Regions from separate parts of the Candidatus Pantoea rara genome, predicted to be linked through region 3. Evidence: predicted binding sites of a transcription regulator. Region 3 holds the regulator's gene; each other region holds the start of a gene.
The links. The regulator CRP, encoded in region 3, controls carbon source genes, mostly activating them, when cyclic AMP is high. The targets are predictions, from matches to a motif close to ATGTGANNNNNNTCACAT.
Positions count from the first base shown of each region.

Region 1: the regulator CRP is predicted to act here: its motif matches at 3,208-3,225, upstream of ACR8BF_RS09885 (6-phosphofructokinase).
Region 2: the regulator CRP is predicted to act here: its motif matches at 1,896-1,913, upstream of msrB (peptide-methionine (R)-S-oxide reductase MsrB).

Region 1 covers NZ_CP194942.1:2,097,502-2,102,073, forward strand. The annotation lists gene ACR8BF_RS09870 (class II fructose-bisphosphate aldolase) at 1-282, opposite strand, end outside; gene ACR8BF_RS09875 (PTS sugar transporter subunit IIC) at 269-1,636, opposite strand; gene ACR8BF_RS09880 (PTS sugar transporter subunit IIB) at 1,629-1,943, opposite strand; gene ACR8BF_RS09885 (6-phosphofructokinase) at 1,954-2,934, opposite strand; gene ACR8BF_RS09890 (YceI family protein) at 3,385-3,969, opposite strand; gene pqqF (pyrroloquinoline quinone biosynthesis protein PqqF) at 4,085-4,572, opposite strand, start outside.
Region 2 covers NZ_CP194942.1:1,836,382-1,840,953, forward strand. The annotation lists gene ACR8BF_RS08625 (D-hexose-6-phosphate mutarotase) at 1-617, opposite strand, end outside; gene gapA (glyceraldehyde-3-phosphate dehydrogenase) at 691-1,689, opposite strand; gene msrB (peptide-methionine (R)-S-oxide reductase MsrB) at 2,032-2,442, shown strand; gene ACR8BF_RS08640 (YeaC family protein) at 2,448-2,729, shown strand; gene pncA (bifunctional nicotinamidase/pyrazinamidase) at 2,767-3,375, opposite strand; gene ansA (asparaginase) at 3,392-4,405, opposite strand; gene sppA (signal peptide peptidase SppA) at 4,491-4,572, opposite strand, start outside.
Region 3 covers NZ_CP194942.1:419,254-423,825, reverse strand. The annotation lists gene ACR8BF_RS01950 (hydrolase) at 1-404, shown strand, start outside; gene ACR8BF_RS01945 (YheU family protein) at 409-627, shown strand; gene ACR8BF_RS01940 (phosphoribulokinase) at 689-1,558, shown strand; gene ACR8BF_RS01935 (OsmC family protein) at 1,702-2,106, opposite strand; gene crp (cAMP-activated global transcriptional regulator CRP) at 2,410-3,042, shown strand; gene ACR8BF_RS01925 (YccS/YhfK family putative transporter) at 3,100-4,572, shown strand, end outside.

The sequences.
Region 1 (4,572 bases), 1.7 Mb from region 3:
CGCCGTCTGAATCGCGGCTAAATCAGAACAGTGATCGAGATGCAGACAGGTCGGCACATTCATACTTTCTGACAGCGATTTAATCGCATCGACCAGCAGTTTATGGCCGAGATATTTTGCCGTGCCGGTAGAGATCTGAATCATTAAGGGACTATTGGTTTTCTCTGCTGCTTTAAAATAGGCGGGCAGCATTTCCAGGCAGTGAAGATTAAAAGATCCCACCGCTTTAAAGTCACGCTGTTTAGCCAGCTTTAACAGATCGGCGAAGTTATAAAGTTTCATGGATATTTTCCTCTTGAGGTTTGGTGGATTTGCCATTAACAAACCAGGCAAGTGCGGTAACAAAGGCAATAAACAGGGCGACAAACAGCCAGTTATTCTGGAAGGCGTGGCCGAGCACCAGGCCGGTACTGATGACGTCTGAGTCACTGAAGGTCACACCGGTGAAGCCGTAGCTCTCAAGCATCGGCACCAGGATGGCGGGCAGAATGGTGATAAAGAGTCCGTGGACGAAGCCGCCGATCATCGCGCCGCGCCGTCCGCCCATGGCATTACCAAATACGCCGGCGGTGCCACCGGCGAAGAAGTTGGTCAACAGGCCAGGCAGGATCATCGCCAGTCCAAACATCGGGAAGACCAGCATGCCGACGATGGAGCCCAGCGTGGTGGCGAGGAAGCCAACGATCACCGCGTTCGGGGCGTAAGGAAACATCACGGGGCAGTCCAGCGCCGGTTTGGCATCCGGCACCACACGCATGGCGATACCCCGGAAAGCAGGCACCAGCTCGTTGAGCAGCAGACGGACACCGCTGTAGAGCACGAAGACCCCGGCCACGAACTGAATCGACTGCATAAAGGCGTACATCAGGTAGTTCATGCCATTGCTGTACTGGGCAATGAACGCCGGACCGGCCGCCACAGCGGGGATCAGGTACATGGGCACCATCACCAGCGCCATCGACAGATAGGTATCCTGCAGAAACTTGAAGTTATCGGGCAGTTTCAGATCTTCGGTAGAGCGCGATCCTTTGCCGACCACTTTGGCAACCGCCGCCGTGACCAGATAGCCGATAGTGCAGAAATGACCTAACGCCACGTCGTCCGAGTCAGTAATCCGCCTTACCACCGGCTGCGCCAGCGCCGGCATTACCACCGCCATGATCCCGCCAAAGATACCGCCGGTCAGGATCAGCGGCAGGCCGGTCAGCCCCGCTTTGTAACCGATCACCGCGCCAATCGTCGCCATCCACAGCAGGGCCTGGCCGGTCAGGAAGATGTACTTAAACGGTGTCAGTCGCGCGATGATGATATTGACGATAAAGATCACCAGCAGCGTCAGCGCCACCTCCGAGCCCAGCTCGCGGTTAGCCAGGCCGGCAATGGCGGCCACATCGGTGATATAGCCGCGCATACCAAAGCCGTGGGTAAAAATGGTATTGAGGAACGTCAGGGTGCCCACAATAATATTGATACCCGCCATCATAATTAAAAAGCCGAGCAGGGTTTTGAAGGTGCCTTCCACCACCTTGCCTGCCGATTTTTTTTGCAGCAGCAGACCAATCAGGGCAATAAAGGCAATCAGAATAGACGCCTGCCCCAGCAGATCTTTGACCAGGAAGTCGATCACACTATTCATGGGCGGCGACCTTCTCGTTGCGTTCTCTTAAAAAGGCCAGAATCTTCTGCTCTATTTCCGCTTTATCGGTGAGCCGGTTAAGAATAATGACCCGTTTAATCTGTTCCGGACTGGCGTCGGCGTTTAATACGTCGGCAAAGGCTTTTTGTGTCAGGATCATATCTGACTTAAATGCATTCGCTTCTGAAATGGTGGTGTGATCGATATCGGCCTCAATTTCCAGTTTTTTTAATACCGCTTTCGCGCTCATCTCAATCGCAAAACTGGAGCCTAATCCACAACCACAGACACATAATATTTTCAGCATGGTTTTTTCCTCACACTATATTGAGTTGTTTAGCGAGTTTGTAATGGTGCCCGTCAATATCGACCAGGCGTTTTTGCATGCTTATTAAATCAATCGGGATCGGTTTATTACTGCCATTAATAATGACGGCTTTATTCCGCATGCCTGACTGAATACAACGCACCACTTCACTGGCCATAATGGTACCCTGATAAATTTCTTCGCAGGTAGGATCACCATTGCGCAGTCCGTAACCGAGAATGGTTTTACGGATGCGTACACCAATAAGCGGCTCAAGCTGTTTGATTAAGGTGTCGATCGCCCCCTGAAAGCCGGGCGAATATTCACGGGTGTAACCTTCAGAACAGAGGATGACCACGCTGTTCTGCTCTGCCAGTCGCCCGGTAATGCGCTGCGCCAGTTGTGGCAGCGGGATCTGGCACTCCGGGATTAACGCAATGTCCGCGTTGGATTTAATCGCCGACTGCAGCGTTAATTCACCGCAATAGCCGCCGAGCAACTCCAGCATAAAAACCCGGCCGGGTAAGGCGCGGCCGGTATTGCGCAGTTTCGCGACCTCTTTTAATACCTGCTCGCAGGCGGTGGAAAAACCCAGCGTGTAATCACTGCCAAAGACATCATTATCGATGGTCATGCCGACACCGAAACAATTAACCCCAGACTCAGACAGGATGTGGAGAAATTGCAGCGAACCGTCACCACCCGCCATGATTAATACGTCAATGCGGGCGCTTTTCAGCTGGCGCGCAATTAACTCATATTCGCTGCGAACCAGTTTCTTTTGCGTGCGACCCGATTGCATAACGGGAATCGGGGCGATCGAAAAGTCGAGCAGATCGCGTTGGCTGATATCACGATGGTTATTTTCCAGCAGGCCGGGAATGCCGCCGTCAAATATCACCATCTCAGCCTGCGCCAGACGCCCTATCTGGAAGACAAAATTATTAATGCCGGTGACATCCCCGCCACTGATTACCATTCCAATGCGCATTTCCCTCACCCCACTAACTTACTCTGCTGAGGAACATTCTTCCGGTTCGTGGGGTTGCTATTTGCAGAGGAGATCACAGTTATGCACGGTATTTTTTAGGCAGGTGTGTTGACAGCGGCAGTTTATCAGCATTATCTGTGAATCAGGTCACATTATTAGCGAACGTAACGTTCACAGCGAAATGATATAAATCAGCAGGTTAGTTAAACAGACATCAAAATTCGATTTCGCCACACGCGGGTGCCGATTTCGTTATTTCTTGCTGTTGCAAATTTGTGACTTTCGCCTCATTTTTACCGGATCGGGCCCGGATAAGACGTTAAAGAAATAGTTTTAAGCGGTGTGGCGGGATTATTTCAGGGCAAATCTGGCAGGCGTATTTCAGGGGGACGCAGGAGAGGTAGAAAATGAATCGGGGGCGCAGCAGTGAGCCGCTACGCCCCGAAAAACTTACTTCGCGTAAGCTTCGGTAGACAGCGTCAGGGTGACGTCGTCGCTTACCGCTGGGACATATTTGTCCAGTTTGAAGTCAGAACGCTTGATGGTGCCGGTGGCATCAAAACCAATCGCCTGCTTCTTCACCATCGGATGCTCGCCCTGCTTGTTCAGCGTCGCGTGCAGCGTAACAGGCTTAGTGATGCCTTTCAGCGTCAGGTTGCCTTCAACGTCAAATTTGTTGTCGCCCTTGGCAACCACTTTGGTGCTGTGGAAGGTCGCCGTCGGGTATTTGGCCGTGTCGAAGTACTCTGCGCCTTTGAACTCTTTGGTCAGCGCCGCAACGTGGCTGTCGATTTTGCTGACTGGCAGGGTCACATCAACGCGTGATGCTTCTGGATGATCTTTATCAAATACCAGCGTACCGGACGCATCAGGAATATCTGCGGTAGGATTTGAGAAGCCGAAATGGTTCCAGGCAACAATCACCGACGTATGCTCAGGGTTCAGCTGGTAGTGCATCGCCTCAGCCTGCGATAACGGAGCGTAGAGGGTAGCAGCGGCTAACAGGGGCAGTGCGATACGTTTGAAGTTCTTCACAGTCAATTCCTTATGCGGACAAAAGTGAACTGAGTGTGGTCCAGTTTGCCCGGAATAGACAGTGAAGAGATTTGTCGGTAATTTTCAAATAAATTCAGCAACTTTTTGCCGGGCGCTACAGATTTCCGCCGCCGGTAAACAGCACCCGCCAGCGGCGGCGATCCTGAATCAGCGTGCGGTGCAGCTGTTGAAGATCAGAGAGGGTCAGCGCATCAACCTGTGCCGCGTCCACTTCTGCCAGGCCATTTTCATGGCGCAACTGCGCCAGAGGTTGCGCGACTTCCTGGCTCAGCAGACGCGCTTTCAGTGCCACCAGATCACAACCCGCCAGCGTTTCGTTCAGAGAACGCAGGAAGTTGCGGCAGTAGCGCAGCAGTGACAGCGCGCTGTAATCGGGCGACTGCAGCGCAAACAGGACGCCATCTTCATCAGCACAGCGCATATAGCGGCTACTGACCACATAACCAATGGGCTGCTCAACGCGATAGCGCTGGAAAAAGCGTGGCTCATAGATCAGCGCCAGCGCGCGCAATGCAGCCAGCTGTTCAGGACGGTGCAGCGGAATAAACAGCAGCAGCGCGTTGTCCGTGCTGGCGTGCGGCT
Region 2 (4,572 bases), 1.4 Mb from region 3:
ATACGGTCGATGCGTCCAGGATAACGTTGCTTGCCGTCGCTGCTGGCAACCTCGCCATTATTCACTTTGTCGATATAGCTGTTGCCCAGACCGGAAACCTCAACACCGTTGATATTGTTGACGGTGAAGTAGCTATGCAGCGCTGCCGTGGCTTCATAGTCGCCATAGGCTTCCAGCTCGATCTCGCAATGCTGGCCCAGGCGGAAACGGGCAATCAGAGTAAACTCATGCGGCCAGAGTTTCAGCGTCTGTGCGTTGCTCTCCAGCACCAGCGTCAGCATCACGCCCTCTTCATTCTCATCATGCGCAGTCAGCTTCCACGGCTGAACACGGGCAAAACCATGCGCCGGATCACCCGCCGGGCCAAACCATGGCCAGCAGATGGGTACGCCGCCGCGAATCGCTTTGCCCGGTGAGAAGAGACTCTTATTGCTTAGCCAGAGCACGGGCTTTTCTCCGCTCGGCTGCCAGGCAATCAGGTGCGCGCCCTGCAGGGTGACTGCTGCCCGCACCTTAGGATGACTGATGACAATGGCCGGGAGTTCACCCACCTGACGCTGAGAGAGGTAAGGGGAGATCTGATTCACCACCGGCAGAGAAAACAGCTTATCTTGCATGTTCAATTCCTTCCTGTGTGTATAAAAAAAGGGCGACCGAAGTCGCCCTTATTCTCAATGATGTCTGGCTGCCTTATTTAGCAGAAACCAGCGCAATCAGGTCGAGAACTTTGTTTGAGTAGCCAGTTTCGTTATCGTACCAGGAAACCAGTTTCACAAAGTTGTCGTTCAGCGCGATACCGGCTTTAGCGTCAAACACTGAAGTCAGGATTTCGCCATTGAAGTCGGTAGAAACCACATCATCTTCAACGTAGCCCAGAACGTCTTTCATCTCACCTTCTGCAGCCGCTTTGATTGCAGCACAGATTTCTTTGTAAGAAGCCGCTTTTTCCAGACGCACGGTCAGGTCAACAACGGAAACGTTAGGGGTAGGGACGCGGAATGCCATACCGGTCAGTTTGCCGTTCAGCTCTGGCAGAACTTTACCAACGGCCTTCGCTGCGCCAGTTGATGAAGGAATAATGTTCTGCGATGCGCCGCGGCCGCCGCGCCAGTCTTTGTGAGACGGACCATCAACGGTTTTCTGGGTTGCAGTGGTCGCGTGAACTGTGGTCATCAGACCTTCAACGATGCCGAACTTGTCGTTGATGACTTTAGCCAGCGGTGCCAGGCAGTTGGTAGTACAGGAAGCGTTAGAAACGATATCCTGACCATCATATTTGTCGAAGTTTGCACCACGAACAAACATTGGGGTGTCATCTTTAGATGGACCGGTCAGAACGACTTTCTTAGCACCAGCGGTGATGTGTTTACGTGCGGTTTCGTCCGTCAGGAAGATACCGGTTGCTTCAGCAACGACGTCAACGCCCACTTCATCCCACTTCAGGTTCGCCGGATCACGTTCAGCAGTCACACGGATTTTTTTACCGTTAACCACCAGTGCGCCATCCTGAACTTCTACGGTGCCGTCAAAACGACCGTGAGTAGAGTCATACTTCAGCATGTACGCCATGTAATCCGCGTCCAGCAGATCGTTGATAGCAACGATTTCGATGTCAGAACGCTTTTGAGCAGCACGGAAAACGATGCGACCGATACGGCCGAAACCATTGATACCTACTTTGATAGTCATATATTCCACCAGCTATTGGTTAGTGAATAAAAGGTTGCCTGTAAAATTACAAAAACCTTACCAGGCGTCAAGCGGAATCGTGTCAATTGTTGCGACAGGTCAATTCGCCTGCAAGGAATAATTCGATGCGCAACCGCTTGCGCGCCGCCAGGGGTACCGCGTTTCGCCGAATCAATCGCCGAATATATAGGGATGCCCGGGATAAAAGGTGATCAAAGTCACAAATACGCTTTGCGATTGACGGCATGAAAGGGTGAGCACAAAATAAGACCCGGTAATGTTGATCATTTGTTAGAATAATAGTCGAATTTTACAGAATGGCACTTCCCCGGAATCCTAAAAATGGCTAAAGACACCGCACCCGACGCAAAAATCGCCGAGCTGACAGAAATGCAGCGTTATGTGACACAGCAGCGCGGAACGGAACCGCCTTACAGCGGCGCACTGCTGCACAACAAGCAGGAAGGGATCTACCACTGCCTGGTTTGTGAGGCGCCACTTTTTCTCTCAGAAACCAAATATGATTCTGGCTGTGGCTGGCCCAGCTTTTATCAGCCGGTCAGTGACGATGCGATTCGCTACATCGAAGATGATTCACACGGCATGCAACGTGTTGAGATCCGCTGTGGCAGTTGCGATGCGCATCTGGGGCATGTTTTCCCCGATGGCCCGCAACCCACCGGCGAACGCTACTGTGTTAACTCCGCCTCGCTGAATTTTACCGACGAGCAGGGCGAACAGACCAAAGGGTAACGGCGATGAAGGAACAACTTGAAGCAATGCTTGCGTCGATGACGCCTGAAGTCTATCAGCGACTGGCGACGGCAGTCGAAATTGGAAAATGGCCGGATGGCGTGGCACTGACTCAGGAGCAGCGCGACAACTGCCTGCAGCTGGTGATGATGTGGCAGGCGAGGCACAATGACGCGCCACAGCATATGACCATTGCCAAAGGTGGCGAGATGGTAATGAAGTCGAAAAAAGAGCTGAAAGACGAATTCGGCATCGATCCGGATGTCACCCGCATCCATCTGCACTGATTGCATTAAATAAGCTGGCGTAATGCCAGCTCAATATTTAAATCAGAATCGCGCCCTGAGCGGTCATTTGTGCAAAGGCGATCTCACTGTCCTCAGGATTCAGATTCACGCCGCGGCAACCCTCTTTCACCACCTCAACGTGATACCCCAGCTCCAGCGCATCCAAAACGCTATATTTCACGCAGTAGTCCGTCGCCAGGCCCAGCATCACCAGATGGGTAATGCCGCGCTCACGCAGCCAGCTGTCCAGCTCGGTTTTACGGCGATGACCATTGTCAAAAAAGGCGCTATAGCTGTCGACATCCTGATCTTCGCCTTTATGGAAGGTCGCATCAAACAGGGAACGATCCAGGCCGGGATGGAAGTCCGCGCCCGTCGAACCCTGAATGCCGTGATCGGGCCACCAGATCTGCGCCAGACCATTTAATTCGCCCAGCGTGTAGACCGGTTCGCCGGAAACTGAGGCAAAGCTGCCGTGATCGGCAGGGTGCCAGTCCTGCAGAGCCAGTACGCATTCCCCGTTTTCATGAAACAGTCGCGCGTAACGATTTGCCACCTCAACCGTGTGGTCGCCCTCATGGACTGCCATCGGGCCGCCGGGGCAAAAATCGTTCTGGATATCAATAATGATGAGTGCCCGCTTCATTACATGTTGCTCCGTTTCAGTCTTCGGTCAGTTCGCCACGCAGGTTCTGCTGCATCTTTGCGCGGATTTGATCGGCAGAGAGATCCTGGCTGAGTAAAAAGTGTAGCTTGGTCAACGCGGCTTCCACTGTCAGGTCAAATCCACTGATCACGCCAGCCTCTTCCAGCGCATTGCCGGTGGCATATCCGCCCATATTCACCTTGCCAGAAATACACTGGGTAAGATTCACCACCACGATGCCGCGCTGACTGGCCTGCTGGAGTTCAGCCAGGAATTCCTTGTTCTGTGGAGCGTTACCCACACCATAGGAACGCAGGATCAGGGCTTTCACTGGCTGACGCAGGAAGTTACGCACCACGTCTGCTGAGATTCCCGGATAGATGGTTACCACGCCAATAGGCTGAGGCGTAATGGTGTGGACCTTCAGTTCGCCCTGGCCAGACGGGGCAGGAGGCGTATTGAGACGGCGAATATGAATGCCCGCTTCCAGCAGCGCGGAAAGGTTTGGCGAAGCAAAGGCGTTGAAACCGTCGGCATGGGCCTTGGTGGTACGGTTACCGCGATAGAGGGTGTTATTGAAAAACAGTGCCACTTCGCTGATCGGATAATTGGCCGCCACATAGAGTGAATTTAACAGGTTTTGCTGACCATCTGAGCGCAGCTCTGCCAGTGGAATCTGCGACCCGGTCACGATCACCGGTTTGGCCAGATTTTCCAGCATGAAGGAGAGCGCGGAGGCGGTAAACGCCATGGTGTCAGTGCCATGCAGAATCACAAAACCATCGTAGCGATCGTAGTTTTTACGGATATCTTCGGCAATAGACTGCCAGTCTTCCGGGGTCATGTCGGAAGAGTCGATCAGCGGCTGATATTCATGAATGGTGAAATCAGGCATCTCGGGGCGGTGGAACTCGGGCATGTTGGCCAGCTGCTCTTGCAGATGTCCGGAGACCGGAATATAGCCCTGCGCCGAGCGCTGCATACCGATCGTCCCGCCAGTGTAGGCTACGTAGATGTTTTTCTTTTGCATTAGAGAACTCAGACTTGCCATAAAACGCGCAGTATAAGGGGAATAGCGGGGAAAAGCAGCCCGACCAGAGGCCGGGCTGAGCGGTTTATCGCACTTCGCCACAATTCAGGCAGAAGGCGTAACGGTTTTGAGGATCGTTCTGTTTGTCGAACAAACCGGGCTGGGCT
Region 3 (4,572 bases):
TGGCGCAGCTCAAGAAGAATGCCCGCCGCAAACTGCATGCCTGGCCGGACACGCTGCCGGTCAATCTGACGCAACTCAAAGCGCTGCGGCGACTGCGCGATTTTGATGATGCGATTACCGCCCGCGCCCACGGTTTTGTTGATGCAGCAGATTACTATCATCGCGCCAGCGCTATGCCCTGGCTGAAGCACACAGAGAAACCGCTGCTGATCATCCACGCCAAAGATGATCCCTTTATGAGTGATGAAGTGATCCCGCACAGCAGCCAATTATCTGCCACTATTACTTATCAACTGACCCCCCACGGCGGCCACGTAGGTTTTGTCGGCGGGACGTTACGCCAGCCTGAAATGTGGCTGGAACAGCGCATCCCGCAGTGGATCGCCCCTTTTCTGGATAACTGATCACGTGATTATTCCCTGGCAACAGGTCTCACCAGAGACCCTTGAAAATCTGATTGAAACCTTTGTACTACGCGAAGGCACAGACTACGGCGAGCAGGAACGCAGCCTGCTGGACAAAGTAGCTGATGTGCGACGCCAGCTGGAAACCGGTGAAGTGGTGCTGGTGTGGTCGGAACTGCATGAATCGGTCAACATCATGCCACGCAAAGAATTTCGCGGCTGATGCACCCGGCATCATTTCATGATAACAATGCTCATCGCCCGACCTCACAGGGAGCTTTTCTATGTCTGCACGTCATCCCATTATCGCGGTGACCGGTTCCAGCGGCGCAGGAACCACCACCACCAGCCTCGCGTTTCGCAAAATCTTTCAGCAGCTCGATCTCCATGCGGCCGAACTGGAAGGTGACAGCTTTCACCGCTTTACCCGCCCGGAAATGGATATGGCAATTCGTAAGGCGCGCGATTTAGGACGTCATGTCAGCTACTTCGGCCCGGAAGCCAATGACTTTGGTCTGCTGGAGCAGAGCTTTAAAGAGTATGGTCAAAGCGGACAGGGCCAATCACGTAAATATCTGCACACCTACGATGAAGCCGTGCCGTGGAATCAGGTGCCCGGCACCTTTACGCCCTGGCAGCCGCTGCCGCAGAACACCGACATTCTCTTTTATGAAGGCCTGCATGGCGGCGTGGTGACGGCGCAGCACAACGTGGCGGAACAGGTCGATCTGCTGGTGGGCGTGGTGCCGATTGTTAATCTGGAGTGGATTCAGAAGCTGGTGCGCGACACCGGCGAGCGCGGTCATTCACGCGAAGCGGTGATGGATTCCGTGGTGCGCTCGATGGAAGATTACATCAATTTCATCACGCCACAGTTCTCACGCACTCACCTCAACTTTCAACGCGTCCCGACTGTCGATACCTCAAACCCATTCGCTGCCCGCGCCATTCCGTCACTGGATGAGAGCTTTGTGGTGATTCACTTTCAGGCGCTGGAAGATATCGACTTCCCCTACCTTTTGGCGATGCTGCAGGGTTCGTTTATCTCGCACATCAATACGCTGGTAGTGCCCGGCGGCAAAATGGGTCTGGCGATGGAGTTGATCATGGGTCCGCTGGTGAAGCGACTGATGGAAGGCAAACGGATTGAATAAAAGGCCAGTCATGGCTTCTCAGCCGAGTGACTGGACCTGATCAGGGTGAATCTGACAGCAACACGTACGTTCCACACGCAGGGAGCCGCCTGACACCGGGCTGGCTCAGATTTTGCCCGTGACTTTAACGGCCCCTCAGCCTGTTACAGCTCAATGACTTCATAGCTATGGGTAATCGTCACACCTTTACCCAGCATAATGGCCACCGAACAATATTTTTCAGCAGAAAGATCCACCGCGCGTGAGACCGCTTTATCCTGGAGCCCTTTACCACTCACGATAAAATGCAGGTTGATGTGCGTAAAGATTCGCGGCGCCTCTTCACGACGTTCTGAGGTCAGTTTTACTTCACAATCAGCCACATCGTTGCGGCCTTTTTGCAGAATTGAAACCACGTCAATCGCGCTGCATCCGCCGGCCGCCATCAGCACCATCTCCATTGGGCTGGGCGCTTTATCACCCGAATTTCCATCCATCAGTATCTGATGGCCGGATGAGGATTCTCCGAGGAATGTCAGCCCTTCTACCCATTTCACTCTTGCCTGCATGATTTTTGCTCCGGAATACGCTGTTTTCTCGCCAGAGTACGCTTTCGCCTGGTAAACAGCAATCCAGAGAAATCCGCCTATAGCTGAAGCGAGACAACAGAAGACAGTCGGCAAAAGCTGTGCTACAAACAGTGCTGAAAATATTTTTCGTCACCCGATGGCGAAGCCGGGAAGGATGATGCGCACTGCGCCTGATGCGGCCCGAATAATTTCCTGAAATGGAAACGCTTGAAGCTTTCACCGCCTGACAGGGAAAACTGCCCCCTGTATTTTGGGCACGATTACAACAGAGGATAATAGCGAATGGTTCTCGGCAAACCGCAAACAGACCCTACACTCGAATGGTTCCTGTCCCATTGCCATATTCACAAGTATCCATCCAAAAGTACGCTGATTCACCAAGGTGAAAAAGCAGAAACGCTTTACTACATCGTTAAAGGTTCCGTCGCGGTTCTGATTAAAGATGAAGAAGGCAAAGAGATGATTCTTTCCTACCTGAATCAGGGCGATTTTATTGGTGAGCTTGGCCTGTTCGAAGAAGGCCAGGAGCGCAGCGCCTGGGTGCGTGCGAAAAGTGCGTGCGAAGTGGCGGAGATTTCTTACAAGAAATTCCGTCAGCTGATCCAGGTTAACCCTGACATCCTGATGCGACTCTCATCGCAGATGGCGCGTCGCCTGCAGGTCACGTCTGAAAAAGTGGGTAACCTCGCTTTCCTCGACGTCACCGGACGCATTGCACAGACCCTGCTCAACCTGGCGAAGCAGCCAGATGCCATGACGCATCCCGACGGCATGCAAATCAAAATCACGCGTCAGGAAATTGGCCAGATTGTTGGTTGTTCACGTGAAACCGTGGGCCGTATTTTGAAGATGCTGGAAGATCAGAACCTGATCTCCGCACACGGCAAAACCATCGTCGTTTACGGCACCCGCTAATTCCTGTCACCCACGGCGTGATGGCAACATCACGCCGTTATTGTTTGTGTTGGGCCGATGTGGCGTCGAATTATTTACCATCCTGAAGTTAACTACGCCTTGCGGCAAACGCTGGTGCTCTGTCTGCCGGTGGCGCTGGGCTGGCTGGCTGGCGACCTGCAAAAAGGTCTCCTGTTCTCATTAGTGCCCGCCTGCTGCAACATCGCCGGTCTGGATACCCCGCATAAACGCTTCTTCAAACGCCTGATCGTTGGCGGCAGCCTGTTTGCCCTCGGCAGCTTTCTGATGCAGTGGCTTACCCTGCATGCTATTCCGCTGCCGCTGATCCTGTTTGCCATGCCCTTATTGCTCGGCGTTACCGGCGAGATCAGCCCGCTGCATGCTCGTCTGCTGCCCGGCACCCTGATTGCCGCCATCTTTACCCTGAGCCTGATTGGCCGCATGCCAATCTATGTTCCCCCGCTGCTCTATATCGGCGGCACGCTGTGGTACGGGCTGTTCAACTGGTTCTGGTTCTGGCTGTGGAAAGAGCAGCCGATGCGCGAGAGCCTGAGCCTAATCTACCGCGAGCTGGCTAACTACTGCGACGCCAAATATACCCTGCTGACGCAGCTGACCGACCCGGAAAAGGCACTGCCACCGCTGCTGGCCCGTCAGCAAAAAGTGGTCGATCTGATTAACACCTGTTATCAGCAGATGCATATGCTGTCGGCAAGTCGCGATCACAGCCATAAACGGCTGACGCGCGCCTTTCAGGTCGCGCTGGATCTGCAGGAACATATCTCGGTCAGCCTGCATCGGCCGGAAGAAGTGCAGAAGCTGGTCGAACAGAGCCATGCGGAAGCGGTGATCCGCTGGAATGCCAAAACCATTTCAGCCCGGCTGCGGGTGCTGGCGGATAACATCCTTTATCACCAGCTACCCGACCGCTTTGCGATGGATAAACAGCTCGGCGCGCTGGAGAAGATCGCGCATCAGCATCCCGACAATCCGGTGGGTAACTTCTGTCTTTACCACTTCAACCGCATTGCGCGGGTTCTGCGCACGCAGAAACCCCTGTATCAGCGCGATCTCATGGCGGACCGTCAGCGTCGTCTGCCGCTGTTACCGGCACTGCGCAGTTATCTTTCGTTCCGCTCCTCGGCGCTGCGCACTGCCGGACGCTTTGCGGTGATGCTGATGCTGGGCAGCGCGCTGGCGCTGTTCTTCAACATCCCCAAACCCTACTGGATCCTGATGACCATTATGTTCGTCAGCCAGAACGGCTACAGCGCCACCCGTGTCCGCATCCAGCACCGGGCGCTGGGCACCTTTGCTGGTCTGGTCATCGCGGCCGCGACGCTGCGCCTGGCGGTGCCGGAATCGCTGGTGCTGATGATCATGCTGGCGATAACCTTTATCAGCTATCGCTTTACCCGCCAGTTCTATGGCTGGTCGATGATTGGCTTTACGGTCACGGCGGTTTACTCGCTTCAACTGCTGTCGCTGAATGGCGCGCAGTTCCTGCTGCCGCGACTGATGGATACGCTG